Regions from separate parts of the Serratia sp. FDAARGOS_506 genome, predicted to be linked through region 2. Evidence: predicted binding sites of a transcription regulator. Region 2 holds the regulator's gene; the other holds the start of a gene.
The links. Region 2 encodes PurR, which represses purine synthesis genes. Its sites were predicted from a motif close to CANGCAAACGTTTGCNTG; they were not measured.

Region 1 (14,728 bases), 620 kb from region 2:
TCACTTCCGCGGTTCAGATACATTATGGTAGAAAAAAAGAAACGCACGCCTAACATTTCTCACGCAGTTTCAAATGCCTGTGCGCGATACTTCACGAACGCGTCATTTATTTTAGTGAGTGAAAAAATATTTTTTGTGACGCTGCTCAGCTATTGAATGCTCGGAGAAATCTTAGCTGTCGCAGACGATATGACGTGGCGCCATCCTAAACCGCCGTTGAAAAAGCCGCTTTGTCCCCCAGAAAAATCCTGATACAGTAATTTCCTCTTTCATCACTAAGGAGTGAAGGGCCTCAGCCCTCCCTATGGACTGTCACCGAAGTTACTGTTTTTCCAGGTTTCACCCGCCACCTGCTGGCGTCGCATATGCTGTTCGGCCCTTCGGCCATCACCCGGTAACCCCATCCCGTCACCTTGCTATTGTCGACTGCGCCCATGCAGCGGCGGCATCGTCACGTCTGAGCGGCGTGCGCGCATTCCCACTTTTCTCTGGAGTCTGATATGGAATTTTTAATGGACCCCTCTATTTGGGCGGGGTTGCTTACGCTGGTGGTGCTGGAAATTGTGCTCGGCATCGACAACCTGGTGTTCATCGCTATTTTGGCCGACAAGCTGCCGCCGAAGCAGCGCGATAAAGCGCGCATCATAGGCCTGTCGCTGGCATTGCTGATGCGTTTGGGCCTGCTGTCGGTGATCTCCTGGATGGTAACCCTGACCACGCCGTTGTTCCGCGTCGGCGATTTCAGCTTCTCCGGCCGCGATCTGATCCTGTTGTTCGGCGGGGTATTCCTGCTGTTCAAAGCTACAATGGAGCTGCATGAACGGCTGGAAGGGCAGACACACCAGGACGGCGCCAACCGCGGTTATGCCAAGTTCTGGGCGGTGGTGGTGCAGATCGTCATCCTTGACGCGGTGTTCTCGCTCGATGCGGTGATTACCGCCGTGGGCATGGTGAACGATCTGCCGGTGATGATGGCTGCGGTGGTGATCGCGATGGCGGTAATGCTGTTGGCGTCCAAGCCGTTGACTAACTTCGTGAACGCACACCCGACCATCGTGGTGCTGTGCCTGAGCTTCCTGTTGATGATCGGTCTGAGCCTGATCGCCGAAGGCTTCGGTTTGCATATTCCTAAAGGCTATCTGTACGCCGCGATCGGCTTCTCTATCCTGATTGAATTGTTCAACCAAATCGCGCGCCGCAACTTCATCAAGCATCAGGCGCGTCGCCCTATGCGCGAGCGCACCGCAGAAGCGATTATGCGTCTGATGGGGCAACAGCGTGCGCAGCAGACGGACGATGCGATTGCCCTGCCGAGGGATGAAACCTTTGCGGCGGAAGAGCGTTATATGATCAGCGGCGTGCTGACGCTGGCCTCGCGTTCATTGCGCAGCGTGATGACGCCACGTACCGAGATCTCCTGGGTCGACTGCGAGCGCTCCCGGGAAGAGGTGCGCGCGCAGCTGCTGGACACGCCGCACAGCCTGTTCCCGGTGTGTCGTGATTCGGTGGATGAGATCGTCGGCGTAGTACGCGCCAAGGATCTGCTGGTGGCGCTGGAGCAGGGTGAAGACATCGCCGAATTCGCCGCCCGCACGCCGCCGATCGTGGTTCCTGAAACCATGGACGTCATCAAGCTGCTGGCGGTGCTGCGCCGCGCCAAAGGGCGTCTGGTGGTGGTCACCAATGAATTCGGCGTCGTGCAGGGGCTGGTGACGCCGCTGGACGTGCTGGAAGCGATTGCCGGTGAATTCCCGGACGAGGACGAAACGCCGGACATTGTGGCGGAAGGCGACGGCTGGCTGGTGAAGGGCGGAACCGATTTACACTCGTTGGAACAGGCGCTGGCCTGTGATGATCTGGTCAGCCCTACAGCCGACTATGCCACCCTGGCGGGGCTGTTGTTGGCCCACTACGGCCAGATGCCGGTGGTGGGAGACTCCATCGAGCTGAACCATCTGCGTTTCGATATCGTTGAGGTGTCCGAATACCGTATCGAACTGGTGCGCGTTACCCGCGTCGCCCTGGACGAAACGGCGCACGCGTAACCTTCCCGCCGGGGGCTCAGGCCTCCGGCGAATTCTCTTCCGCTTTCCTGACGCGCGATTCGTACTGCTGCAGCCACAGCGGGAAAACATGGATCGGCATCGGCTTGGCGAAATAATACCCCTGCAGGGCATTGACCTCGCGTGAGCGCAGATAGTCGGCCTGTTCCTCCGTTTCTACCCCCTCTGCCACCAGTTTCAGCTTCAACCGCTGCGCCAGCGTAATGATGGTGTCGGTCACGGTGGCGTTGACTGCGTCGGTGCCGATGGCAGCGGTAAACCCGCGGTCGATCTTCAACACGTCCGGGCTGAGATTTTTCAGGTAGCTCAGCGAGCTGTGGCCGGTGCCGAAATCGTCGATGGCCAACATGATACCCATGTCTTTCAACGTGCGAATCTGGTCATACTGGATCGCCGACAGCGCGGTGCGCTCGGTCAGCTCCAGCATCAGTGACGGCATCGGGTGCGCCGGCAGCCAAATCTGGCGGATATCGTCGATGATGTTGAGCGTTTTAAAATGCTCTGCGGCGACGTTGATGCTGATGTAGAACGATGGCCGCGGCGGGAACAGCTGCAGATTTTCCGTCACGGTGTTCATCAGATAGCGAGTGAGCGGAATGATCAGGTCATGCTGCTCGGCCAGCGGAATAAACACGTCAGGCGAGATCCACCCCTGGCGCTTCTTTTTCCAACGCAGCAGCATCTCGACGCCGGCGCAACGCCCGGTGTCGCTGTGGATGATCGGCTGACAGTAGACGCGGAACTCCCGGTGGGTGATGGCATGGCCGATGTGATAAGACAGGCTCATGCGGTTGGCGGTGAGCAGGTAGACCACATAGGCCGCCAGCAGGCTGATCAGCAACGCCAGCGGAATATGGCGCGGCAATGCGGAAAGCGCCAGCATGCCGATCTGTGGACCGAACAGTGAAATCGAGAACGGATACAGCGCAGAGCCGGCGGTGCAGCGCAGATCGTTGGTCAGGGTGTCGCGGCTCAAGATTTCGCGGCGGCCGTATTCCAGACTGCTGTCGGCCACATTCAGCACCACTCGTTGAACGTAAGGCTCCTGCGGCTCAAGTAAGAAGTTGGACAGCAGTTCGATATTGAATACGTGCAGCACGCCGCTGGTTTTATCGCTGGGAGATGGTGTCCATAATACCAGCGTGGGCAGGCCTTTGCTCACTGCCAGCGAGGGGCGCAGCGCCAGTCTGGCGTTGCTGTTGACGAGGGTGGGCATCACCGCGGCCATTTGATAATGACGGGCGCCAAACAGGCTGGAACAGTAAATAATGCCGTTTTTGACCAGCAACATGGCGCGCAGCGCCTGATTTTGCGCGGCGCGAAAGCGCAGTGTCGACGAAACGTTTTCGCAGGGTTGGTCCAGCATGTCCATACTGCGTTCCGCTTGCATCTGCGCCGGCGTCAGCAACTGGTTGAGCTTGCCAACGGTGCGGGTGGCCAACGTCTGCTGGCTCTGCTCGATGCTTTTGACCTCTTGATAGTAACGGGTATACAGCGATACCAACAGAATAGCCACGCCCACCGCTCCGGCCAGCAGCCAACGGTAGTAACGATATCGGGACGCGGCGAGGTGGGTCATCAACATCCGGTAAATCCTTGTTCGGTAATCCAGCTCCGAGTCACAGTCAGGCTATAGATCCTTAAGTTGCGCTCGGCTAATTCTAGCCTGAGGTTATACAAGATTGATGGTAACTCAGTAAATTATTTCAGTTTGGTAAAACAGAAGGCCAATTTGCAGGCTAACCGCCGGATCGATGAGAAAAAAGCAGGATATTTCTGGTGACATTGTCACTAGGCGCGGTCAATGAATTGATTACCCATAAAAAACCCCGCCGGGCGGCGGGGTTGTCTGTCAGTCGCATTGCACCTTGATCGCCAGGCCGCCGCGCGAAGTTTCGCGGTACTTGGCGTTCATGTCTTTGCCGGTTTCGTACATGGTCTCGATCACCTTATCCAGCGAAACGCGCGGCTCGCTGGTGCGGCGCAGGGCCATGCGGGCTGCGTTGATCGCCTTGACCGATGCGATGGCGTTGCGTTCGATGCACGGCACCTGCACCTGGCCGGCGACTGGGTCGCAGGTCAGACCCAAGTTGTGCTCCATGCCGATCTCCGCCGCCACACACACCTGCTCAGGGCTGCCGCCCAGCAGCTCGGCCAGACCGGCCGCCGCCATGGAGCAGGCAACGCCCACTTCACCCTGGCAGCCGACTTCAGCGCCGGAAATGGAGGCGTTCATCTTGTACAACGCGCCGATGGCGCCTGCCGCCATAAAGTAGCGGATGTAGATATCCGGGCTGACAGACTCGATGAAGTGATCGTAGTAAGCCAGCACCGCAGGCACGATGCCGCAGGCACCGTTGGTCGGCGCGGTAACCACGCGGCCGCCGGCGGCGTTTTCTTCGTTAACCGCCAGCGCGAACATGTTGACCCAATCGATCACGTTCATCGGATCGCTGGAGAGTTTGTCCGACGCCACCAGCATACGGCGCAGCGCAGAGGCACGGCGCGGTACGCGCAGCGGCCCCGGCAGCACGCCCTCGGTGTTCAGACCGCGATCGATACAGGCACGCATGGTTTGCCAGACGTTCCCGAAATAGGTGTCGATCTCTTGCTTGCTGTGCAGCGCCAGTTCGTTCTGCATCACCATGCCGGACAGTGACAGACCGGTCTCGCGGCAGTGGTCGAGCATTTCACGCGCGGAGTTGAACGGGTAAGGCATTTGCAGCTCTTGCTCGCCGGCCTTGCCGAAGTTCTCCTCGTCGACGATGAAACCGCCGCCGATGGAGTAATAGGTCTTGCTGTACACTTCTTTATCGCCGGAGAAGGCGTGGATCTGCATGCCGTTCTCATGCAGCGGCAGGTTGTCGCTGCGGAAAACCATGCCGCCGTCGCGCGGGAAATCGACTTCATGCAGGCCGTTGGCCAGCATCAGGCGTTGACGTTGTTCTACATCGCGAATAAAACCCGGAATGCTATCGATATCGACGGTATCCGGCATATTGCCGGCCAGGCCGAGAATGATAGCGATATCGGTATGGTGACCTTTGCCGGTCAATGAGAGTGAGCCGTAAACGTCTACGGCAACACGCGTGATAGAAGGCATCAGGCCTTTATTTACCAGATCGTCGACAAACTGTTTGCCGGCTTTCATCGGTCCAACCGTATGAGAGCTGGACGGGCCGATGCCGATCTTAAACATGTCGAAAACGCTAATCACGCTAAAACTCCTTAAAGAGACGTATTGTTATGGCTGCAGCGGTTAAAAACCGCGCAGGGAACAGCGATATTGTAAAAGGGCCGTGCGGGTTCGGCTGCCTTTTTCGCATGAAATTAAATAATCCGTGGTGTCGCTTTTTTTACTGATTACCCGGGGCGAACCCTTATGCGGGGTATCCGCTTTCGCCCAAGTTCCATGAGTGGTAATCGCGCCAGCTTTCCGTGCTGAACGCCGCCGGCTTAATCCCTGTTTCTACAGTGGTTTATCTCGGACGGTGGTATTTTACAGGTATTTCGTAAGGTTTAAGAGAGGGTTTACAGTTTTTTTAAAACCATTCAATCGGAACGGTAGTTGAAAAAGCGATCAAATGAAGTGATTTCGATCGCTTTACCTGCAGCGAACGCCGACGGCCATGCCAGATTGCGAGTCAGATCACGCAATGCGGATTAAATACTGACCTGCTGAGCCAGGCGTCGAATGATGGCCGCGGTCAGCCCCCAGATAAACTGGCCGTGGTACCAGGAGAGGTAAATGCGGTGCGTATGGCCGGCGCGATGAATATCCAGCGGGTAGTAACGTGACAGGGTCAACGCTTCCCGCAGGGGCATCTCGAACACGTCCGCCACTTCGCCCTCATTGGCGTGGAATTGCACGTCTGGCGGGATCAGGCCGACAACAGGTGTGACCTGAAACCCGGTGCTGCTGTCGAGCGGCGCCATTTGGCCGAGCACGCTAACCACTTGCGGCGGTATCGCTACTTCTTCCTGCGCTTCACGTAGCGCCGTAACAATCGCAGACCCGTCTTCGGCGTCGGTTTTACCGCCGGGGAAGGCCACTTGGCCGGCATGTTTGCGCAGCGAATCGGCGCGGCGGGTCAACAGCAGCGTCGGCTCGGCGCGGCAGACGATAGGGATCAGCACCGCCGCCGGGCGCACATTGTGCGAGATCTGCGCCGCCTGCGGCAGCTGCAGTTGAAAACGGCTGATAAAGGCGTGCAGTGAGGCCGGTGAGTTCGATGGGATCACGACAGGGCGCACTCCCCCAGCTGCGGCAAAATACGGCCAACCTTGTCGAAGGTCTCCTGGTATTCCGCCTGCTCCTGGCTGTCCGCTACGATGCCGCCGCCGGCGGAGCAGTGGATGCGACCGTTTTCGGTGACGAGCGTGCGGATGGTGATGTTGGTGTCCATGGTGCCGCAGGCGCTCAGGTAACCGATGCTGCCGCAATAGGCGTTACGGCGCTGCGGCTCCAGTTCTTCGATGATTTCCATCGCTCGCACTTTGGGTGCGCCGGTGATCGAGCCACCGGGGAAGCAGGCGCGCAGCAGCTCGGTGGCCGAGGCCTGTTCCGGCAGGGTGGCGGTAATGGTGCTCACCAGGTGATGCACCGCCGGGAACGGCTCCACGACGAACAGTTCCGGCACCCGTACGCTGCCGGGCTGGGCGACGCGGCCAATATCGTTGCGCAGAAGATCGACGATCATCAGATTTTCAGCGCGATCTTTGGGCGAGTCGGCCAAACGACGAGCCTGTGCTGCGTCTTGTTCTGCGTTCGCCAGCCGCGGCAACGTGCCCTTGATGGGGCGGGTTTGGATACGCTGTTGCTCCAGCCACAAGAAGCGCTCGGGAGAGACGCTCAGCACGCTGTTGTGCGGCAGCCGCAGGAAGGCGGAGAACGGCGCGCGGTTGCAGGCGCTCAATCGGCAAAACGCCTGCCATTCATCCCCCTGGTAGTCGGCGGAGAATCGCTGTGCCAGATTAATCTGGTAACAGTCGCCGCTGCGCAGGTAGTGCTGAATACGTTGGAACTTTTCGCCGTATTGTTTTCGGCTCATATTGGCACGCCAGTCGCTCAGCAGGGTGAAAGGGCGCTCTGTCGGTGCGGTTTGGCTATTGAGCCAGCGCCAGCGCTGCTCCACATCGCCATAGCTGAGCAACGTCAGGGTTTGCCGCTGGTGGTCGGCGATCAATGCCCAGTCATAAATGCCCACTGCCATGTCCGGTAAAGCGAGGTCGGCTTCGGCCAACTGCGGTAAGGTTTCCACCCGACGCCCAAGATCATAGCCGAAAAGCCCCAGGGCACCGCCCTGAAACGGCAGATCTGGGTTAAAGGCCGGTTGCCAGTCTTGCGCCGCCAACTGTTGCTGCAGCAGGGAAAACGGATCTTCCATCGAATAAGTAGTGACGCCGTCACTTTCAATTTCCGTACCGGCACCTCGGGTGGTGAGCGTCGTGCGCGGCTGTGCGACCAGAATGTCGAAGCGATTATGCGAATGCTCGGCAAATCCAGAATGCAGCAACATCGCCCAGGGATGCGCTGAAAGCGGGGCGAAAAGCGTCATCAGAGCACGGCGGCTATAGGGCAAAAACTTTATGTTTGGGGCGGTTACGCTCATGAACGTCAAAAAACCTGGCTGTAAAGACGGCGTTGTCTGGCCGTTAGTGTGCCATAGACGGCCACGGCATGCATGTTTCGTCATGCGAGACATGCAGCACACTTCACATAAACGGCAGTTCAATAAACCTGAAATAAGGCATTTTTTGCGCCATTCATTATACTTCGATATGTTAAAAATTTAACGTCAAAATGAACTGGATGCCTCATTCATCGAGGGCGCAAGACCCGAGAAATATAAAAACGATTCGTTAGTTTCATAAATTTATTGTTACCCATCGTTATTACCCGGGTGGCGCGGGATAGTTTTGTCTGTGTTTTTTCACGCTGACTGTTCGGTGAAATTGGTGCCATATTAGCCACCGTTTTCCTGTTGAAAGCATGAAAAGACAAAACAAGATAAATCTTATTTAGCTTGCTGCGGAAATCTGAGCGCCAAGTTTTATTCTTCCGGTCGAACACTGAATAGACTGACTATTTTATAAAAAATAAAATTATTATTTTGTTACATTATCATTGAAGAGCTGCCTATGTCGTTAATGCTGAGCGTCATCGTCCCGATGCACAATGCGGGAGAACTATTAGAGCCTTTCCTGGCTTCGTTGCTGGCCCAACGCGAGCAACGGTTGGAAGTGATCATCGTCAACGATGGTTCTACCGACGGTTCAGGAGAAATCGCACACCGTTATGCAGCGGCGCATCCGCATATTCGTGTCATCGATCAGGTTAATGGCGGCGTTTCCAACGCGCGTAATGCCGGCCTCGCCGTTGCCCAGGGTAAATACGTAGCGTTTCCTGATGCCGACGATCTGTTGGCACCGGACATGTATTCCACGCTGTTGGAGCAGGCGGAGCAATATCAATTAGATGTGATGCAATGCAATGGCGAGCGCTATTTCGCCAGCGCAGACGAATTACAGCCGATTTTTCCCCAGGATCGTTTACAGACCACTGGCGTTATCACCGGCGTACAGTGGTTCGAACGTGCACTGAAATCGCGAAAATTTATTCACGTTGTGTGGTTGGCGATATATCGTCTCGATTTTATCCGTCAGCATCGACTCTATTTTGAACCAGGGTTGCATCATCAGGATATTCCCTGGACGACCGAGGTCATGTTTAATGCCCAACGGGTCAAATATTTAAGCACGCCGCTGTATCGTCAACGGGTACATGACAAGTCGATCAGCAACCGTCGCCGCACCGGCAAAGCGAACGTGGATTATCAACGCCACTATATGAAAATCGTCGAAATGCTGGAGCGGCTCAATCTGCGCTATGCAGGCACTATCGCGATTCGTCCGGCTTTTCATTGGCAAATCACCCGTGAAGCGTTGGGCATTTGCCACAGTATTCGCCGTGAGCCGGATCCGGCCGCTCAGAGTCAGATTACTGAAGAGTTCTATCAACGTGGCATCGACAGAGCGATGTTCGCCAACGCGCGCGGCGTGAAGCAGGGGTGGCATGTCATGTTGTGGCGGCATCGCCTGAAGCAGTGGCGGAGCGATAACGGCTGTTCGCAAGTGGCCTGAGGCACAAGACGTTGGGATCCGTCGCGTTAGCGCGTATACTCCTTCTCCCTTTTGCAGGAGAGAACGACACATGCATGCAGGTATGCCATTACTGAGTCACGCGGAGCAGCAGGAAGCGGCGGATCGCATCCATCAACTGATGGAGCAAGGCATGAGCAGCGGGGAAGCCATTGCTCGCGTTGCGCAGGAAATTCGTGAGAAGCATCAGGGCGCTCAGGTTGCGGTACTGTTCGATGACGAAGACGAGCAGCATGATGCCGCACCAGAGGCGTCGCGGGATGACGATGCTGAAGAAGACGAAGACTATTGATGTTATCGGGGCCGCGCAAGCGGCCCCGTCAGTTTCAGCCGTTAATCGCCACGGCGGCAGCGGCTTGTTTCGCCAGCTCCACCGCCTGTTCCGTCGTGTCCGCCGTCGCCAGTGCTACGCCCAGACGACGTTGCCCGGCGATCTCCGGTTTGCCGAACAGGCGTAACTGGTTGTGCCCGCGCAGCGCGTTTTCCAGCCCGCTGAAGCGTACATCGGTGCTGGTGAGCTGTGGCAGGATCACTGCCGAAGCAGAAGGGCCGAACTGGCGGATAGCGCCGATCGGCAAACCGAGAAACGCACGAACGTGCAGGGCAAACTCGGACAGATCCTGTGAAATCAACGTGACCATGCCGGTATCATGCGGGCGTGGCGACACTTCGCTGAAGATCACTTCGTCGCCACAGACAAACAGCTCCACGCCGAACAGGCCGAAACCGCCCAAAGCCTTCACCACTTTCTCGGCGATAGTCTGGGCCTGGCTCAGCGCCGTGGCAGACATGCGTTGCGGCTGCCAGGATTCGCGATAGTCCCCATCCTCCTGACGATGGCCGATCGGCTCGCAAAAATGCACGCCGTCCACGGCGCTGATGGTCAGCAGTGTGATTTCAAAATCAAATCTCACCAGCCCTTCGACAATCACCCGGCCGCCGCCGGCTCGGCCACCCTGTTGGGCATAGTCCCAGGCGCTTTGCAACTGCTCAGGCGTGCGGATCAGACTTTGACCTTTACCGGAAGAACTCATAACCGGTTTGACGATGCACGGGTAGCCGATGTGCTCGACTGCCTGTCGGAAAGTCGCCTCGCTGTCGGCAAAGCGGTAGCTGGAGGTGGGCAGGCCGAGTTCTTCCGCCGCCAGACGGCGGATGCCTTCACGGTTCATCGTCAGGCGTGTGGCTTCGGCGCAGGGCACCACGCGGTGGCCCAGACGTTCAAGTTCAACCAGCATGGCGGTGGCGATCGCTTCGATTTCGGGAACGATATAGTCTGGCTGCTCTTGTTCGATAACGGCTTTCAGCGCCTCGCCGTCCAGCATATTGATGACGTGGCTGCGGTGCGCCACATGCATGGCGGGGGCATCGGCGTAGCGATCGACGGCGATCACTTCCAAACCGAGGCGTTGGCATTCAATGGCGACTTCTTTACCCAGCTCCCCGGAGCCGAGCAACATAACGCGGGTGGTGGAAGGGCGCAGGGCGGTTCCAATCGTTAACATAGTTTCGTACCTGGATCGGTGAAAATAAGCGGATTGATGATCGGCGGGCAGTATATACGAAAACGATTGCGCGCACAGCCGCCGCGCAAAGTTTGTTGCTAACTTACTGTTTTTATAACAGGAAGAAATATTTGCCCTGCATGGGCGATTATGCGTTAATAACCGACGGCGAAAGAAGGCCTATATATCGCAAGGTTTTCGCGTCTCGTGCCGTCAAGGCAGGTTTATCAAGTAAAGGAAACACAAATGAGCAAGATCACTGGTCACGTTAAATGGTTCAACGAAAGCAAAGGTTTCGGCTTCATCACGCCTGCCGACGGCTCTAAAGACGTTTTCGTTCATTTTTCCGCTATCGTTAGCGATGGTTTCAAGACCCTGGCGGAAGGTCAGCAGGTTGAGTTCTCCATCCAGGACAGCCAACGTGGCCCAGCCGCGGCCAACGTCGTTGCTATTTAACGACTGAGCCGCCAAGAAACCCGCCGCCGGCGGGTTTTTTTATGCCCGCTGCCCGTAACGTTGCCCATCTCTGTTATCATTTACCGCTGATTCGGCGCCAGCCTGCGGGCGCGCCGCCATTCCATTCGTCATATAAGAGTTATCGCCGTGAGCACAGTTTCTTTTTCTTCCCTGCCTCTGCCAGCCGAACAGTTGGCCAACCTCAACGAATTGGGGTACGCCAAAATGACACCGGTGCAGGCCGCCGCGTTGCCCGCCATCCTGCAAGGGCGAGACGTGCGCGCCAAGGCGAAAACCGGTAGCGGTAAAACGGCTGCGTTCGGCATTGGTTTGTTGAATAGCATCGCCGTTGCTCAGGTTGCCACACAGGCGCTGGTGCTCTGTCCCACCCGTGAGCTGGCCGATCAGGTGAGCAAAGAATTGCGCCGTCTGGCGCGCTTCACGCAAAACATCAAAATCCTGACGCTGTGCGGCGGCCAACCTATGGGGCCACAGCTCGATTCGCTGGTGCACGCGCCGCATATCGTGGTGGGAACGCCGGGCCGCATCCAGGAGCATCTGCGCAAGAAAACGCTGCTGCTGGGCGAGCTGAAGGTGTTGGTGCTGGATGAGGCCGACCGTATGCTGGACATGGGCTTCGCCGACGACATCGACGATGTAATCAGCTACACGCCACAGCAGCGTCAGACGCTGCTGTTTTCTGCCACCTACCCGGCGGGCATCGAACGTATCAGCGATCGCGTTCAGCGCCAGCCGCTGAGCGTTGAAGTGGACGATGACGAGGCGCAGACCGCCATTGAACAACGCTTCTATGAAACCACGCGCGATCAGCGCCCGGCGCTGTTGGTATCGGCCATTCGTTATCATCAACCTGCGTCCTGCGTGGTGTTCTGCAATACCAAACGCGATTGCCAAACGGTGCTTGATGCCCTGGAGGCCCGCGGCATCAGCGCACTGGCGCTGCATGGCGATCTCGAGCAGCGCGACCGCGATCAGGTGTTGGTGCGTTTCGCCAACCGCAGTTGCCGAGTGTTGGTGGCAACCGACGTCGCCGCTCGTGGGCTGGACATCAAAGAGCTGGAGCTGGTGGTTAACTACGAACTGGCGTTCGATCCCGAAGTGCATGTGCACCGTATCGGTCGCACCGGCCGCGCCGGCATGAGCGGGCTGGCGATCAGCCTGTGTACGCCGCAAGAAATGGCGCGGGCGCATGCGATTGAAGACTACCTGCAGCTGACCATCGACTGGGCGCCGGTGTCCGAACTGAGCGGAGCCGCCAATGGCTCGCTGGAGGCGGAGATGGTGACGCTGTGCATCGACGGCGGCCGTAAGGCGAAGATCCGCCCTGGCGATATCCTTGGCGCGCTGACCGGCGATGCCGGGCTGACGGCGGCGGAAGTGGGCAAGATCGACATGTTCCCGGTGCATGCCTACGTCGCGATCCGTAAAGCCAGCGCGCGCAAGGCGCTGCAGCAGCTGCAACAGGGCAAAATCAAAGGCAAGAACTGCAAGGTGCGGCTGCTGAAATAAGCCGAAGGCGGGCGGCGGTTTGCCTTCCCGCTACTATCTATTTATACTGTATATAATTACAGTTATTTGAGTATTTGAGGACGCACGCATGGCGGTTGAAGTTAAATATGTGGTGGTGAGAAACGGTGAGGAAAAAATGACTTTCGCGAGCAAGAAAGAAGCCGACGCCTACGACAAAATGCTGGATTTGGCGGATAACCTCGGAGAGTGGCTGCAACAGGCGCCGCTGAACCTGGACGACGAACAGCGCGAAGGGCTGAGCTTCTTCCTGGCAGAGAATAAGGACGCGCTGGGTCTGATTCTGCGCGGCGCATCACCGGCGGAAATCGGCCAGAAACCGACGGAAGCGAAAGCAAAAAAGGCAGCTTCTAACTCAAAAGAGGGATCTGCGTCAGAAAAGCAAGCGGCATAATGGCTTATGTTGCGGTGTTGTGATGAAAAAGGATCTAAAATGAGCCGTGAAATAACTTTCTTCAGCCGCTTTGAGCAAGACATTCTGGCTGGGCGCAAAACCATCACCATTCGGGATGCCAGCGAGTCGCATTTCGAACCGGGTGAGGTGTTGCGCGTAAGCCGCAATGAAGACGGCGTATTTTTCTGCTTTATCGAAGTGCTGTCGGTAACGCCGGTGCGCCTGGATGCGCTGACCGAACGCCATGCACAGCAGGAGAACATGTCGCTCGGCGAACTGAAGCAGGTGATCAAGGAAATCTATCCGGGCTTGGATGCGCTGTTTGTCATCGAGTTCGTCAAACGGTAACCCCTTGCCGAAACCCTGTTGTGAGCCAGGGATGGGCGCCCGGATAGCGCTAATCACAACGGGAGGACATATGAAAAAAATGGGTTTGGCTATCGCCTTGTTGGCCATGATGGGAGCATCGACTGCGGTGTCGGCACAGGATCAAGAGCAACGCACCGCCAAGGTGGGGTTGTGTGCAGGCCTGCAGCCGGCGGATATTGCCGCCCAGGTCAAGCGTGATTTCTTGCAAAACCGCATTACGCGTTGGGAGGCGGACAAAAAACTGCTGGGCACCGCAACCCCGATCGCCTGGGTCAGCCCGGATGCCATCACCGGCAAGGATCAGGTGTGGCAAGTGCCGCTGACGGTGCGGGGTACCAAGATGGATAAAACCTACAACGTGACGCTCAACTGCAACACTGGCGAGATCGCCTACAGCGCGCCGCAGTAATACTTTCCTGGCAATAACAATGAAAAGCCCGCCGGTCGGCGGGCTTGATGCATCAAGGCGAGATCAGTCGCTAAACGGGATCACCAATTCACCCGGCTTCACTTCCAATCCCTTCGCCAGTTTTTTCGCCAGCGCTTCGGTTTTGCTGTTGTCAGGATTCAGCACATAAGCCGGCTTTTGGTCGAAGTAGGACTTCAGCGACTGGTTCAGGTATGGCGTCAACGCTTTCATGACCGTCTGCATTTTTTCCGGTTGTACGCTGTAATCGGTCAACTCCATATCCTTCAGATAAATGGCGCCCTGCGCACGGTCGTAAACCGGCTGCGCTTTCAGCGTCAGCTTCAAATCCGCCGCCTGCGGGCCGAGAATCGACGTGATGTTGACCTTGGCGTCGCCGGATAGGGTGACTTTACCCGGTTCACTGCGGCCGATCTGGCTTTGCAGCTGAGTCAGCACGATGTTGGCGTCCACCAGGCCAGGCACGCCAATCTGTTTCTGATAGTCGTTGTGTTTCTGCAGGTAGTCATTCACTTCCTGCTCGCTCAGGGTGTATTGGGTCAGTTGATTGCAACCGGCCAATACGCCGGCGAACAGCAGGGCGGCTGCGCCCATCAGGATCTTCTTCATTAATGCCTCATTGCGACTGCTGGCGAAAAGTGCTGCAGATAATTGATTAATCATTATAAACGCTCCGCCCACGCGTGAAAACGGCAGGCGGCGATGTGCAGAGGATAGTGCGCGCAAAAGCGGGCAAGACCTATCGGATAACGCCGAAAGCGTCAGCGCCGCAATCGCAGCGCCAAGAGAATCACGCCGGCCAGGC
Region 2 (14,728 bases):
CGGCCAACATTTCGGTAGAAGACCTGGCGGTCGCCATCGTCGATGAGATTGAAAAACCACAGTTTATTCGCGCGCAGTTCACCGCCGCCTACTAAACTTCCTCATTGCCAGGCCGCCCGGCCTGGCGTTTTTCCTGCTTTAGCCGCCGCCAGTATTCTGAATTTCTAAGGTTTTCTTAAGTTTCATCCGGTAGATTTCAAGGCATTATCTACTCTCAGGATCCAGATTTGGCAATGTGGTTACGTCAACGCTTACAGTGCAACAGCCTCGGTTTTATCCTCGCCACCGCCCTGTTCTTCACTCTGTTTCAAAACGCGTTATTCCTGCATCGCGCCTGGTCGTATATCACCTTCGATAGCGTCCACAGCGTGATTTTCGCCGCCAGCATGCCGGTGGTGATTTTCTGTGCGTTGAATATCATCTTCAGCGTGTTGACCGTGCCCTACCTGCGTAAGCCGCTGATCGTCTTTTTCTTGCTCGGCAGCGCCGCAGCCAACTATTTCATGTACAGCTATGGCGTGGTGATCGACGGCAACATGATGCAGAACGCCTTCGAAACCAATCCCCAGGAAGCGACGGCGCTGCTGACACCGCGCATGGGATTGTGGCTGGCGCTGCTCGGCATTCTGCCGGCGGTGGCGGTCTGCTTCACCCATATTCGCCAGACCCGCCCCTGGTGGTACATGGTCGGGCTGCGCGCCGCCAACGTCATGCTGTCGTTGGTGGTGATCCTGATCGTCGCCGCGCTGTTCTACAAAGACTACGCTTCGCTGATTCGCAACAATAAAAGCGTGGTGAAGATGTTGACGCCTTCCAACTTCGTCGCCGGCACGATCAAATTTACCGAACAACGTTATTTCACCCGCAATCTGCCGCTGGTAAAAATCGGTGAAGACGCGCGCAAAGGGCCGCTGATCGCCGGGCAGGCCAAGAAAACGCTGGTGATCCTGGTGGTGGGCGAAACCGCCCGCGCCGAAAACTTCTCCCTTGGAGGCTACGAGCGCGAAACCAACCCGCGCCTGAAGCAGGACGACGTGGTCTACTTCAAGAACGCCAGCTCTTGCGGCACCGAGACGGCGATCTCCGTGCCCTGCATGTTCTCCAACATGCCGCGCAGAGAGTACGACGCGACTCAGGCGGCGCACCAGGAAGGTGTGCTGGACGTGTTGGCGCATGCCGGCGTCAACGTGCTGTGGCGCGATAACGACGGTGGCTGCAAGGGCGCCTGCGACCGGGTGCCGCACATCGACATGACCAAGCTGAAACTGCCGCAGGACTGCGACGGCGAAGTCTGCATGGATAACGTGCTGCTGTACAAGTTGAACGACTACATCAATAGTCTGAAAGATGACGGCGTGATCGTGTTGCACCAGATGGGCAGCCACGGCCCGGCTTACTACCGCCGCAGCACGCCGGAGTTCCAGACGTTTTCGCCGACCTGCAACAGCAATCAGATTCAGGATTGCAGCCACGAACAGCTGGTGAACACCTACGACAACTCGATCTTGTATACCGATGCGATGCTCGATGCCACCATCAAGCTGCTGCACCAGTATGACGATCGGTTCAATACCGCGCTGGTCTATTTGTCCGATCACGGCGAATCGCTGGGGGAAAACGGCATGTACCTGCACGGCACGCCTTATGTCTTCGCGCCGAGCCAGCAAACGCATGTGCCATTCCTGATGTGGATGTCGGCCGACTATCAGCGCAACTTCGGCATCGATCGCCAGTGCCTGAACACGCTGGCGGAAAAGGACGACGTGTCGCAGGACAACCTGTTCCACACCCTGCTGGGTATGCTGAACGTACAGAGCCGCGAATATCAATCCCAGCTGGATATCCTGCAACGTTGCCGCAACGCGGCTTAAACGCTTAACTTCCTCGTGCCGCTGGGGCACAATAGTTTGCAGACAACCGGCGTTTTGTGCGCCGGTTTTTTTATTCCCATTGACCTAGACCAATCGGTCTATTATGCTCGACACCATGATGACCAAATCAACGCATTGCAACGTGGACACACGTGAACATCTGCTCGCCACCGGCGAAACTCTCAGCCTCCGTCTGGGCTTCACCGGCATGGGGCTGAGCGAACTGCTGGCCACTGCGGGCGTGCCGAAAGGCTCGTTCTACCACTATTTCCGCTCGAAGGAAGCCTTCGGCGAAGCGATGTTGCAGCGTTATTTCGCGCATTATGATGCAGAAATGCAGGCGCTGTTTGCCGATAAGCACGGCGATGCCCGCCATCAGCTGCTCGGCTATTACGCCCAGGCCATCAGCTACCACTGCCGCAGCGAATGCCACAACGCCTGCCTGGCGGTGAAGCTTTCCGCCGAGGTGAGCGATCTGTCGGAACCGATGCGCCATGCGCTGGAAACGGGTACCGCCCGCGTGATCGGTCACCTGCAAGAGGCCATCGAGCGCGGTATCGCAGAAGGCTCGTTGTCGGTAGCCATGAGCCCGGCGGCGACCGCAGAGACGCTGTATTCACTGTGGCTCGGCGCCTCGCTGCGCGCCAAGATCCGCCACTCGCTGGCACCGTTGACCAGCGCGCTGGAAAGCATTGAGTTGCTGCTTCGGCCACCGCAAGCGTAACGATAACACTTTATTTTTATTGAAAATGCTGTTCGTGGTTCTTTTATCGCCCATTACTAGACGACCGGTCTATTAAATACAGGATGCACTATGAAGACTGAAAAATTGCTCTCTCCGCTGAAGGTTGGCGCCATCACCCTGCCCAACCGCGTGTTTATGGCTCCGCTGACGCGTCTGCGCAGCATCGAACCGGGCGATATTCCTACGCCGTTGATGGCGGAATATTACGCACAGCGCGCCAGCGCCGGCCTGATCGTGACCGAAGCGACGCAGGTTTCCTTCCAGGCGAAAGGCTACGCCGGGGCGCCGGGGCTGCATACGCCGGAGCAGATCGCCGCATGGAAAAACATCACACAGGCAGTGCATGACAAAAACGGCCATATCGCCGTGCAACTGTGGCACGTAGGCCGCATCTCCCACAACAGCCTGCAACCGGGTGGGCAAGCACCGGTCGCCCCTTCGGCGATTAACGCCGAAACCCGCACCACCGTGCGTGATGAAACCGGCGCCTGGGTGCGCGTGCCAACCTCCACGCCGCGCGCGCTGGAAACCAGCGAGATCCCGGGCATCGTCAACGATTTCCGCCAGGCGACCGCCAACGCGCGGGAAGCCGGCTTCGACTTCATCGAACTGCATGCGGCCCACGGCTATCTGCTGCACCAGTTCATGTCACCGGCCTCTAACCAACGTACCGATCAATACGGCGGCAGCATCGAGAATCGCACCCGTCTGACGCTGGAAGTGGTTGATGCGGCGGTCGCCGAATGGGGCTCCGAGCACATCGGCATCCGCATCTCGCCGCTGGGGCCGTTCAACGGGTTGGACAACGGTGAAGATCAGGAAGAAGCGGCGCTGTATCTGGTGGAAGAGCTGAACAAGCGCAACATCGCCTACCTGCACATCTCCGAACCGGACTGGGCCGGCGGCAAACCGTATTCCGACGCCTTCCGCGACTCGGTGCGCGCCCACTTTAAAGGGGTGATCGTCGGCGCCGGTGCTTACACCGCCGAAAAAGCCGAAGCGTTGATCGAAAAAGGCTTCATCGACGCGGTGGCCTTCGGCCGCAGTTACATCGCCAACCCGGATCTGGTAGAGCGTTTCCGTCAGCATGCACCGCTGAATGAGCCTAAGCCGGAGAGCTTCTATGGCGGCGGCGCCGAAGGGTATACCGACTATCCGTTTCTGGCGAAATAACCCGTCCTGACCCATACGGCCACGCAACTTTGCCTGGCCGTTTTTTATGCGCCGCACACAAAAAAGCCCGCGCGGGGCGGGCCGGTGTTCCCTGGTGTTGTTCTCTACTGCCGTTCAATTTTTACACGCTTGCCGCCTAAATAGATAATTGATTGTGCAGATCAATTACTCTGTATTGATCGGCGAGCTCGATCAATACTTAGACACCTCCGACGGAAAGCCAGTAAGTGACATTGTCACCCGCTCGTCACGTTGAATTCCCTTGCGGGACAAGGCTATACTCGCTTGTGCTTCAATCCACCCGCCGTCTGCCACGGCACAGTCAATTCAGAGGAATTATGCGCTTACTCCATACCATGATCCGCGTCGGTGACCTGCAACGCTCCATCGACTTCTATACCAAGGTATTAGGCATGCGCCTGCTGCGCACCAGCGAAAACCCAGAGTACAAATACTCGTTGGCTTTCGTCGGTTATACGGAAGAGAGCGAAGGCGCAGTTATCGAACTGACCTATAACTGGGGCACCGACAGCTACGACATGGGCACCGCCTTCGGGCACCTGGCGCTGGGCGTGGACGACGTCGCCGCCACCTGCGACAGCATCCGCCGCGCAGGCGGCAAGGTCACCCGCGAAGCCGGCCCGGTGAAAGGCGGCACCACGGTAATCGCCTTCGTCGAAGATCCGGACGGCTACAAAATCGAGCTGATCGAAAACAAACACGCCGGTCAGGGCCTCGGCCACTAAGCCTCCCCTTCAGGGCGCGCACTGCGCCCTGCTGACTCTCCGCGCGATAGCGCCTGCAACCGGGCGCAAAATTTGCCATAATGCGCGCTGCATTCGATGAAGATAAGAAACTGATGGCCGAGAAAAGTGATCTTAACGCCCTGAGTGGTCGTTTTCGTGGGTTTTATCCCGTAGTAATAGATGTTGAAACCGCCGGCTTCAACGCCAATACCGATGCGTTGCTGGAGATCGCCGCCGTGACGCTGAAAATGGATGAAGACGGCTGGCTGCAGCAGGACGAGACCCTGCACTTCCACGTGGAGCCTTTCGAGGGCGCCAACCTGCAGCCGGAAGCGCTGGCGTTTAACGGCATCGATCCGCACAATCCGCTGCGCGGCGCGGTCAGCGAATATGACGCACTGCACGCCATTTTCAAAGCGGTGCGCAAAGGGCTTAAGGATCGCGGTTGCAACCGGGCCATTATCGTGGCGCACAACGCCAATTTCGATCACAGCTTCCTGATGGCCGCAGCCGAGCGTGCCGGCCTGAAGCGCAACCCGTTCCATCCGTTCGCCACCTTCGACACCGCCGCGCTGAGCGGCCTGGTGCTGGGCCAAACGGTGCTGGCGAAAGCCTGCATCGCCGCCGGCATGCCGTTCGACAGCAGCCAAGCGCACTCCGCACTGTACGACACCGAACAAACCGCCCTGCTGTTTTGCGAGCTGGTTAACCGCTGGAAACGTCTCGGCGGCTGGCCGCTGCCCGCCGGCGATCTCGCCGAATAAGCTCAACAAAAAAGGCGGCCCAGTTTGCACTGGCGCCGCCCGTAACGCGATAACCGCAAGTCTGTCGATTAAGACTGCTGGTCTTCCTGCGCTTTATACTTTTCTGCCGTTTCTTTGATCAGCTGCTGCAGTTCTCCGCGCTGATACATCTCGATGATGATATCGCAACCGCCGACCAGCTCACCGTCTACCCACAGCTGCGGGAACGTCGGCCAGTTGGCGTATTTTGGCAGCTCGGCGCGGATGTCCGGGTTTTGCAGAATATCCACGTAGGCGAAACGTTCGCCGCAGGCGGACAGCGCTTGCACAGCCTGTGCGGAGAAGCCGCAGCTCGGCAGCTTAGGCGAACCTTTCATGTACAGCAGAATCGGGTTTTCAGCGATTTGGTGCTGAATTTTTTCAAGTGTCGTCGTCATTTATTGCTTCCTCAAGCCACATTTCATGGCTACAACATGCATCACGCGGGCTATTGTAGCGGCTGGAACAGTCGCAAGAAAACGCCATCTTTTGCAAGGATATTCGCCCGCTGCCGATCGCGTTTCACCGGCCACGTCATTCCGGTCAAAACATACGCTGAGAATAACATTTTTAATCCGACCATTTCACTAATATATTGCGCCGAGATGACGGCGCGGATTAATTATATCCATCGCCGCCGATTGGCGCTTTTTCATACATCAACGGGCTGATTTTGAAGCAAAAAAAATGTCATTAACGTTTTCTCACAATATGGATTATTATTTATGAGTTCTTCGCTGTTTTATATGGCGAAATTCGGGAATACTGTGACTCTTTCGATATCCGTTTCGGGGCCAAGGTTGGTGACGTCGACATGCGTTTAATTCTTACGCTCTTTGCGCTGCTGTTTACGCAGCTCTTCTTCAATTTGGCGCACGCTGCGCCACAGGCGCGTGTTGCCGCCGAGCAGCGTAAAAGCCATGCTAATGAAGCGCGGCCTGATGACCGCAGAAAAAAGAAGGCGGACAAAGCCGCTAAAAAAGCCAAAGTGACGGCCCCCGAGAAAAAAACCAAGACCGCCAAGGCCAAAACCGAGAAAAGCGCGAAAAAGATCGCCAGCGCCAAACCCAAGGCCAAAGTGCAGAAAACCGCCAAGATTAAAGTCACCCCGCCGAAAAAGGGCTATAAAAAAGGCTACGGCCGCCACCGCGAAGCCGGCATGGCCACCGCCAAGCTGGCGCGTGAAGATAAGCCGTTGAAACTGAGCCCGGCGCACAAAAAACGTTACCAGCACGCCAAGCAGACCGCAATGGCCAAGCTGATGGGCCAGATGGGCAAACCTTACCGCTGGGGCGGCAGCTCGCCGCGTACCGGCTTCGATTGCAGCGGCCTTATCTATTACGCCTATAAAGACGTAGTGAAAATCAAGATGCCGCGCACCGCCAACGAGATGTATCACCTGCGCGACGCAGCGCCGATCAAGAAAAGCGAACTGGAAAGCGGCGATCTGGTGTTCTTCCGCATCAATAACCGCGGCGTGGCGGACCATGTCGGCGTCTACCTCGGCAACGGCAAATTCATCCAGTCGCCGCGCACTGGCGAAGAGATCCGCATCAGCCAGCTCGACAACGACTATTGGCAAAACCACTATATCGGCGCACGCCGCGTAGTGACGCCGAAAACCATTCGTTAATACCCTGTTCTGCGCGGTTGCGGCCCCGGTCGCAACCGCCTGCTCAAGCTATCGCCCATCGCACTTCCCCACGCGCATTTCTCGCTTTTCCTCCTGTTTTTTATGATGAAAATTGTTAAGATTGAATGACCACAATAAAAAACGGCCCATATGGCTCTCGCCCCGGCGGGAAGCGAGTGGCGCCGTAAAGGAGGAAGCAATGTCGTTTGAATTACCTGCATTACCGTATGAGAAAAACGCGCTCGAGCCGCACATCTCCGCCGAGACCCTGGAATACCACTACGGCAAGCACCACAACACCTACGTGGTTAACCTGAACAACCTGGTGAAAGGCAGCGAGTTCGAGGGCAAATCGCTCGAAGAGATCATCAAAACCTCTAACGGCGGCGTCTTCAACAACGCAGCACAGGTGTGGAACCACACTTTCTACTGGCACTGCCTGTCGCCACAGGGCGGCGGTGAACCGCAGGGCGAACTGGCGGCGGCGATCGTCAAATCCTTCGGCTCATTCGCTGCGTTCAAAGAGCAGTTCACCGATGCCGCAGTGAAAAACTTCGGCGCCGGCTGGACCTGGCTGGTGAAAAAACCGGACGGCACGCTGGCGATCGTCAACACCTCCAATGCGGCCACCCCGCTGACCGGTGAAGACAAACCTCTGCTGACCGTTGACGTATGGGAACACGCGTATTACATCGATTACCGCAATGCGCGTCCAAAATACCTGGAAAACTTCTGGGCGTTGGTCAACTGGGCTTTCGCGGCGGAAAACCTGGCGTAAGCGCAGGCCTTGCCTAAGTGACGAGGCGCAGCGTGGCTGCGCCTTTTTTAAAACTGGCGGGAAATCAGTTCAACGCAGCGACAAAGCTGAAAGCGATGATCATCGCCAACGCACAAACGGTGGTGAACAGCGACATCTTCAGATCGGTATCCATGACAACTCCTTTAAAATGGGCTTTCCTAAGGATAAAAGGCGCACAATTAGTACGTCAAATCATTTTCCCACAGTTCGCCGATAAAATCTTGTTATCATTTCCCGGTTTATAATCTCGATTACCTCTTCCACTTTTGTTCAATATGCGACAAAATTCGCAGTTCACAACTGCGTACCGGCATCCATGCCCCTCCTGATTAAGCGCTGAAGACTTCAACACACTAAAAACTCAGTTTTCGCTTCTCTGGAGAAGGATCTACGCAGGCAAACGATTAACATCACACTTACATGCTGTAAACATGTGAGTTCAGGAGTCATTCCTTACATGGCAACGATTAAAGATGTGGCCAAACGCGCGGGCGTTTCCACCACCACCGTTTCGCACGTCATCAATAAGACTCGTTTCGTCGCCGAAGAGACCAAAGCGGCCGTGTGGGCCGCCATCAAAGAGCTGCATTACTCGCCGAGCGCCGTGGCGCGCAGCCTGAAAGTCAATCACACCAAGTCGATCGGCCTGTTGGCCACCTCGAGCGAAGCGCCCTACTTCGCCGAAGTGATCGAAGCGGTGGAAAACAGCTGCTACAGCAAAGGCTACACCCTGATCCTGTGCAACTCGCACAACAATCTGGACAAGCAGCGCGCCTACCTGGCGATGCTGGCGCAAAAGCGCGTCGACGGCCTGCTGGTTATGTGCTCCGAATACCCGGATCAGCTGCTGGGCATGTTGGAAGACTACCGCAACATCCCGATGGTGGTGATGGACTGGGGCGCCGCGCGTGGCGACTTCACCGACACCATCATCGATAACGCCTTCGAAGGCGGCTATCTGGCCGGCCGTTACCTGATCGAGCGTGGCCACCGCGATATCGGCGCCATTCCGGGCCAGCTGTCGCGCAACACCGGCGGCGGCCGTCATCAGGGCTTTATGAAGGCGCTGCAGGAAGCACATATCGAGATTCGCGAAGAGTGGATCGTTCAGGGCGACTTCGAACCGGAGTCCGGCTATAAGGCGATGCACCAAATCCTGTCGCAAAAACAACGACCGACCGCGGTATTCTGCGGCGGCGACATCATGGCGATGGGCGCCATCTGCGCCGCCGACGAGCTGGGGCTGCGAGTGCCGCAGGATATTTCCGTGATCGGTTACGACAACGTGCGCAACGCCCGCTACTTTACCCCGGCACTGACCACCATTCATCAGCCTAAAGAGCGCCTGGGCGAAATGGCCTTCACCATGCTGCTGGATCGCATCATCAGCAAACGCGAAGAGTCACAGGTGATCGAAGTGCATCCTAAGCTGGTCGAACGCCGCTCTGTCGCCGACGGCCCGTTCATCGACTACCGCCGCTAATCCCCCGCGCCGGAAGCCTGCGCGGCTTCCGGTTCCGCCTCGCTCAACCACTCCTGATTCAGCGTCTCGCCATCGCCCAGATACGCCAGCAGCCAGCTCATCGCCGGTGACGGTTTATCCTGTTGCCAGGTCAGACAGCAAGGGCTGGCGGGAAACGGTTGCTGCAGCTGCAACGCCTTCAGCTCACCGCGCTGCACCCGCGGCAGTGCCCGATGCGCCGGCATCATGCCGACGCACAACCCGGCGCACAAACAGTCGAGTGCCGAAGTCCAATCTGGCACCACCAGTCGCCGCTGGTTATCCAGCGTCCAGGTGACGCGCTTGGGCAGGTTGCGCGAGGTGTCCTCCAGGCAAAGCGAAGGATACGGCCGCAGTTGATCGTCATTCAGCGGCCCCGCCAACTGCGCCAGCGGGTGCTGCGGGCTGACCACGCACAACCAGTTCATATAACCCATGTCGCGAAAGGCGAAGCCGCCACCGACCGGCACCGCGCGCGTGGCGCCGATCGCCATGTCCGCCCTGCCGTCCACCAGCGCATCCCACACGCCGTTGAACACCTCGGGTTGCAGCATCAGTTCAACGTCGGGGAAATGACGGTAGAAATCCAACACCAGCTGGCGGCTGCGTTGCGGTTTGACGATGATGTCCACCGCGATATTCAGCTGGCCGCGCCAACCGTTGGCCACCTGCTGACAATGACGGCGGGTGTCGAGCATTTTTTTGATAACAGCTCGCGCATCCTTGATAAACAGTGCACCGGCCGGTGTCAATTCCACATCGCGGTGACGCCGCTCAAACAGCGGCACCGCCAGCCATTGCTCCAGCTGCCGTACGGTATAGCTGACCGCCGACGGGACCCGGTGCAATTCCTGCGCCGCCGCGCTGAAACTGCCGGTGCGCGCCACCGCGTCGACGACTTCAAGAGAATATTCAGACCACATCGTTTTGCCTTCAATTTTTTTAACAGCACTTTGCAAATATTACCGTTTCACAAGCAGAGATCCAGCCGGATACACTGACCGGCGCTAAAAACCTGCGACACTAAAATATTAACGAGAAATACCATGCGAAATTCCTTTGGCTTTATGTTCTACCTCGCCGGCCTGAGCATGCTGGGTTATCTGGCGACCGATATGTACCTGCCCGCCTTCGGCGCCATGCGGGAGGAACTGCAAATTTCCGCCGGCGCGGTGAGCGCCAGCCTGAGTATCTTCCTGGCCGGCTTCGCCTTTGCGCAGCTGCTGTGGGGACCGCTCTCCGACCGTCTGGGCCGCAAACCGGTATTATTGATCGGCCTGGCGCTGTTCGCTCTCGGCTGCCTGGGTATGCTGTGGGTAGAAAACGCCGTGCAGCTCTGGATCCTGCGCTTTATTCAGGCCGTCGGTGTCTGTGCCGCCGCCGCCATCTGGCAAGCGCTGGTGGTCGACCGCTACCGTGAAGGCCAGGCCAACCGCGTATTCGCCACCATTATGCCGCTGGTCGCGCTATCGCCGGCACTGGCACCACTGCTTGGCGCCTGGTTGCTGAACCACGCCAGCTGGCGCGCAATCTTCGCCGCGCTGTTGGTCATCACCGCGCTGCTGCTGCTGCCGACGCTGATGCTCAAAGAACGCGACAAAACGCAACCCACCGCCGACGCGCCACAAAACGGCGTCAGCTTTTGGCAACTGTTGAAATCCCCGGTGTTCAGCGGCAATGTCGCCATGTACGCCGCCTGCTCGGCCGGCTTCTTCGCCTGGCTCACCGGCTCGCCGTTCATTCTCGGCGACATGGGCTACAGCCCGAGCGACATCGGCCTGAGCTATGTGCCGCAAACGCTGGCCTTCCTTCTGGGTGGCTACGGCTGCCGCGCCGCACTCAAACGCATCAATGGCAAAACCCTACTGCCGTGGCTGCTGGTAGCTTATGGTGTCAGCATGGTGGCGCTGTATCTGGTGGCGACCCTGACCGATCCGACGCTCTCCACGCTGCTGATCCCGTTCTGCGTGATGGCGCTGGTCAACGGCGCCGGTTACCCGATCATGGTAGCGAATGCGCTGATGCCGTTCCCGGAAAGCAGCGGCAAGGCCGCCGCGCTGCAAAATACGCTGCAGCTCGGACTGTGCTTTGTGGCGAGCATGCTGGTGTCGGCGTTTATTGCCCAGCCGCTGTTGGCGACGGTAACGGTGATGGTGTCTACGGTGATCCTGGCCGCGCTGGGGTATTTCCTGCAGCGGGGCAAAGCGGCCGATACGCAGCAAAAGGCGCAGCGGGAACATGCTAACTCAGCGTCATAATTGCCAAGTTTAATAATCACTTAAAGAATATGCGTGCCGATTGCGATTTACAGTTGAGTCAAGGCCTCGGCACGCCTATACTCAAAAACAACCTTGTAAAGTAACACCTTATAATCTCTATATCTCAATCAGCTATTGTGTACGCGCCTTGCGTCACACTTTTTTTAAGGACGCGTTTATCCCGCGCCGTTAGCGCCGGGTAGCTTCTTAAAATTTCCTCTGTTCATAGTCGGATATCAGACGCCGCGGGCCTATTTTCCGCCGGTAAACGTATGCACCCGCAGAAATTGTCTAAGCTGTTTCCTAACGGGTCATCAGTCAGAAGAAGGTGATGGAGAAGCTATGAGTTCATCGTGTATAGAAGATCTGAGCATCCAGGACAACCAATGGTACCGTATCGCGCATGAAATGCTCGGCTTGGCCGGCATTGAAATCAACGGTTCGCGCCCCTTCGATATTCAGGTTAAAAACCCCGATTTCTTTAAACGTGTCTTGCAGCAAGGGTCGCTGGGCCTTGGCGAAAGCTATATGGACGGCTGGTGGGAGTGCGAACGGCTGGATATGTTCTTCCAGCGCGTGGTCAGTGCCGGGCTGGAGAAGAAACTCCCCCACCACCTGAAAGATACTCTGCGTATCGCCGCCGCACGCCTGACCAACCTGCAATCGAAAAAGCGTGCCTGGATCGTCGGCAAAGAACATTACGATCTCGGCAACGATCTGTTTACCCTGATGCTCGATCCCTACATGCAATACTCCTGCGGCTACTGGAAAGACGCTACCACGCTGGAAGAAGCGCAGGAAGCCAAGCTGCGGATGATCTGTGAAAAACTGCAGCTGCAGCCAGGCATGCGTTTGCTGGACATCGGTTGTGGCTGGGGCGGTCTCTCCGCCTATGCGGCGAAAAATTACGGCGTGTCGGTGGTTGGCGTGACCATTTCCGCCGAGCAGCAGAAGCTGGCTCAGGCACGCTGCGCCGGGCTGGATGTGCAGATCCTGCTGCAGGATTATCGCGATCTGCATCAGCAGTTCGACCGCATCGTGTCCGTCGGCATGTTCGAGCACGTCGGGCCGAAAAACTACCGCACCTATTTTGACGTGGTGGAGCGCAATCTGGCGCCGCACGGCCTGTTCCTGTTGCACACCATCGGCTCCAACAAAACCGACATGAACGTCGATCCCTGGATCAACAAGTACATTTTCCCGAACGGCTGCCTGCCGTCGGTGACCCACATCGCTCAGGCCAGTGAAGGCCATTTCGTGATGGAGGACTGGCACAACATCGGTGCCGACTACGATCGCACGCTGATGGCCTGGTTCGAGCGCTTCAAACAGGCGTGGCCGCAGCTTGCCCCACGCTATTCCGAACGCTTCGAGCGAATGTTCAGCTATTACCTGAACGCATGCGCCGGCGCGTTCCGGGCACGCGATCTGCAGCTGTGGCAGGTGGTGTTCAGCCCGAAAGGCGTTGAAGGCGGCATTCGCGTCGCCCGCTGAATGTTCCCCCGATAAAAAAGCCCCGGCAACAACCTCGCCGGGGCTTTTTTTTGCTCTTTCGGCCCCTGCGGGTTAACCGCAGTAAACGCGAATGATTTTATCGTCGCGATCGCCGAGGAAGTTCAGACGGCGCAGGTTGAAATCCATGGTAACGGCAGAGTTGTACGGAATGGCGCGCACCTTAGATTCGATCCGCACGCCTTCCAGCGAAGTCATCGGCTTGCCGACGAAGTTTTGATACTGCGAAGCGCCGCAGGTATCGTCCGCATCGGCCATTTGCGCGCCGGCGCCCTGCTCAGGTGAACTGCTGCAGGCGCTCAGCGCCAGCAACGCGGTTAACAATAACGTTTTCCCATAAAACTTCACGCGTTTCTCCTCTCTGCTTATGATTCGATTCCGGCGGCAAGGCCAGAATCGCTGTCAGTCTTTGTGTGCCTGCGCCATCGCCGCAGCCAGCGTCGCTTCGCGGTTGGCCAGCACGCGCTCGACGGTGTCCACCACCGCCTGCGTTTGCGGATCGATTTCGATGTTCACCTTGTCACCCAGGCGTTTCTTACCCAGCGTGGTGCGCTCCAGTGTTTCCGGGATCAGGTGCACGCAGAAACGGTTATTCACCACTTCGCCGATGGTCAGGCTAATGCCGTCGATACCGATGAAACCTTTGTGCAGCACATATTTCATCAATTCTGCATTCGGCATGCGCAGCCATACCTGGCGGTTATTTTCCGACGTATAAATCTTGGCCACTTCCGCCGTACAGATAATATGGCCGGACATCAAATGACCGCCAATTTCGTCATTGAATTTCGCTGCGCGCTCGATATTGACGATGTCGCCCAGCGCCAAATCGCCGAGGTTGGTCAGGCGCAGCGTTTCCTTGATCAAATCGAAGCTGACGCGGTTGCCTTCCACCGCGGTCACGGTCAAGCAACAGCCGTTATGGGCCACCGACGCGCCCAGCTCCAACCCCGGCAACAGCTCGGCAGGCATCTCGATCACGTGGGTGCGGAAATTGGGTTTCTCATCAATGGCGACCAGCGGCGCGGTGCCTTGTACGATACCGGTGAACATATGTGCCTCTTCTTACTAAATAGGTTAAAACGCTTCCGGCAGTTTGCCCCAGTTGGCGCTGAAAACCAAATCCGCGACGGCAAAAAACGCGTGCCTGCGCATTTAATAACTATTTATCTGCGGCGTTTGCTTAACGACGCCGAGCAGGTACAATATTTTTGACAAAATTCCGCTATTTTAATTGTTGTCCTCTCGCGGCAGCCCTCCCTCCCACATATATAAATAGAAAGGTGTATGCGTGCAGAAGTACTTAATTGAAGCGCGTAGTTTATTGGCTCTCGCTATCCCGGTCATCATCGCGCAAATATCACAAACCGCCATGGGCGTGGTGGATACCATCATGGCCGGCGCCTACAGCGCCACCGACATGGCGGCGGTTGCGGTCGGCACGTCAATCTGGCTGCCGGCCATCCTGTTCGGCCACGGCCTGCTGTTGGCGCTGACTCCGGTTATCGCCCAGCTCAACGGCGCCGGGCGGCGCGATCGCATCGCTCACCAGGTTCGCCAGGGTTTTTGGCTGGCTTCAGGCGTGTCCGCGCTGCTGATCGTGGTGCTGTATAACTGCAAGTTCGTCATCGACATGATGCACAACATCGATCCGCAACTGGCGGATAAAGCCGTCGGTTATCTGCACGCCATCATGTGGGGGGCGCCG

Region 1: purT (formate-dependent phosphoribosylglycinamide formyltransferase) is a predicted target of PurR. The motif match lies at 10,785-10,802, and genes of this name have one in related genera.

What each region holds. Positions count from the first base shown of each region.
Region 1 is NZ_CP033831.1:4,243,764-4,258,491, reverse strand. Features, by position in the region: gene EGY12_RS20590 (TerC family protein) at 501-2,045, shown strand; gene EGY12_RS20585 (EAL domain-containing protein) at 2,062-3,648, opposite strand; gene sdaA (L-serine ammonia-lyase) at 3,916-5,280, opposite strand; gene EGY12_RS20575 (CoA pyrophosphatase) at 5,727-6,305, opposite strand; gene pabB (aminodeoxychorismate synthase component 1) at 6,302-7,675, opposite strand; gene EGY12_RS20565 (glycosyltransferase) at 8,205-9,206, shown strand; gene EGY12_RS20560 (YoaH family protein) at 9,277-9,516, shown strand; gene purT (formate-dependent phosphoribosylglycinamide formyltransferase) at 9,551-10,729, opposite strand; gene cspC (cold shock-like protein CspC) at 10,976-11,185, shown strand; gene dbpA (ATP-dependent RNA helicase DbpA) at 11,333-12,715, shown strand; gene EGY12_RS20540 (YebG family protein) at 12,804-13,127, shown strand; gene yqfB (N(4)-acetylcytidine aminohydrolase) at 13,167-13,475, shown strand; gene yebF (protein YebF) at 13,546-13,905, shown strand; gene EGY12_RS20525 (lipoprotein) at 13,969-14,532, opposite strand; gene EGY12_RS20520 (AarF/ABC1/UbiB kinase family protein) at 14,685-14,728, opposite strand, start outside.
Region 2 is NZ_CP033831.1:3,623,500-3,638,227, reverse strand. Features, by position in the region: gene EGY12_RS17720 (NAD(P)-dependent oxidoreductase) at 1-95, shown strand, start outside; gene eptA (phosphoethanolamine transferase EptA) at 234-1,871, shown strand; gene EGY12_RS17710 (TetR/AcrR family transcriptional regulator) at 1,975-2,595, shown strand; gene EGY12_RS17705 (alkene reductase) at 2,686-3,789, shown strand; gene gloA (lactoylglutathione lyase) at 4,128-4,535, shown strand; gene rnt (ribonuclease T) at 4,616-5,299, shown strand; gene EGY12_RS17690 (Grx4 family monothiol glutaredoxin) at 5,368-5,715, opposite strand; gene EGY12_RS17685 (C40 family peptidase) at 6,132-6,950, shown strand; gene sodB (superoxide dismutase [Fe]) at 7,150-7,728, shown strand; gene EGY12_RS17675 (YnhF family membrane protein) at 7,793-7,882, opposite strand; gene purR (HTH-type transcriptional repressor PurR) at 8,207-9,232, shown strand; gene punR (DNA-binding transcriptional activator PunR) at 9,229-10,173, opposite strand; gene punC (purine nucleoside transporter PunC) at 10,297-11,508, shown strand; gene cfa (cyclopropane fatty acyl phospholipid synthase) at 11,851-13,002, shown strand; gene EGY12_RS17650 (I78 family peptidase inhibitor) at 13,075-13,368, opposite strand; gene EGY12_RS17645 (riboflavin synthase subunit alpha) at 13,423-14,073, opposite strand; gene EGY12_RS17640 (MATE family efflux transporter) at 14,312-14,728, shown strand, end outside.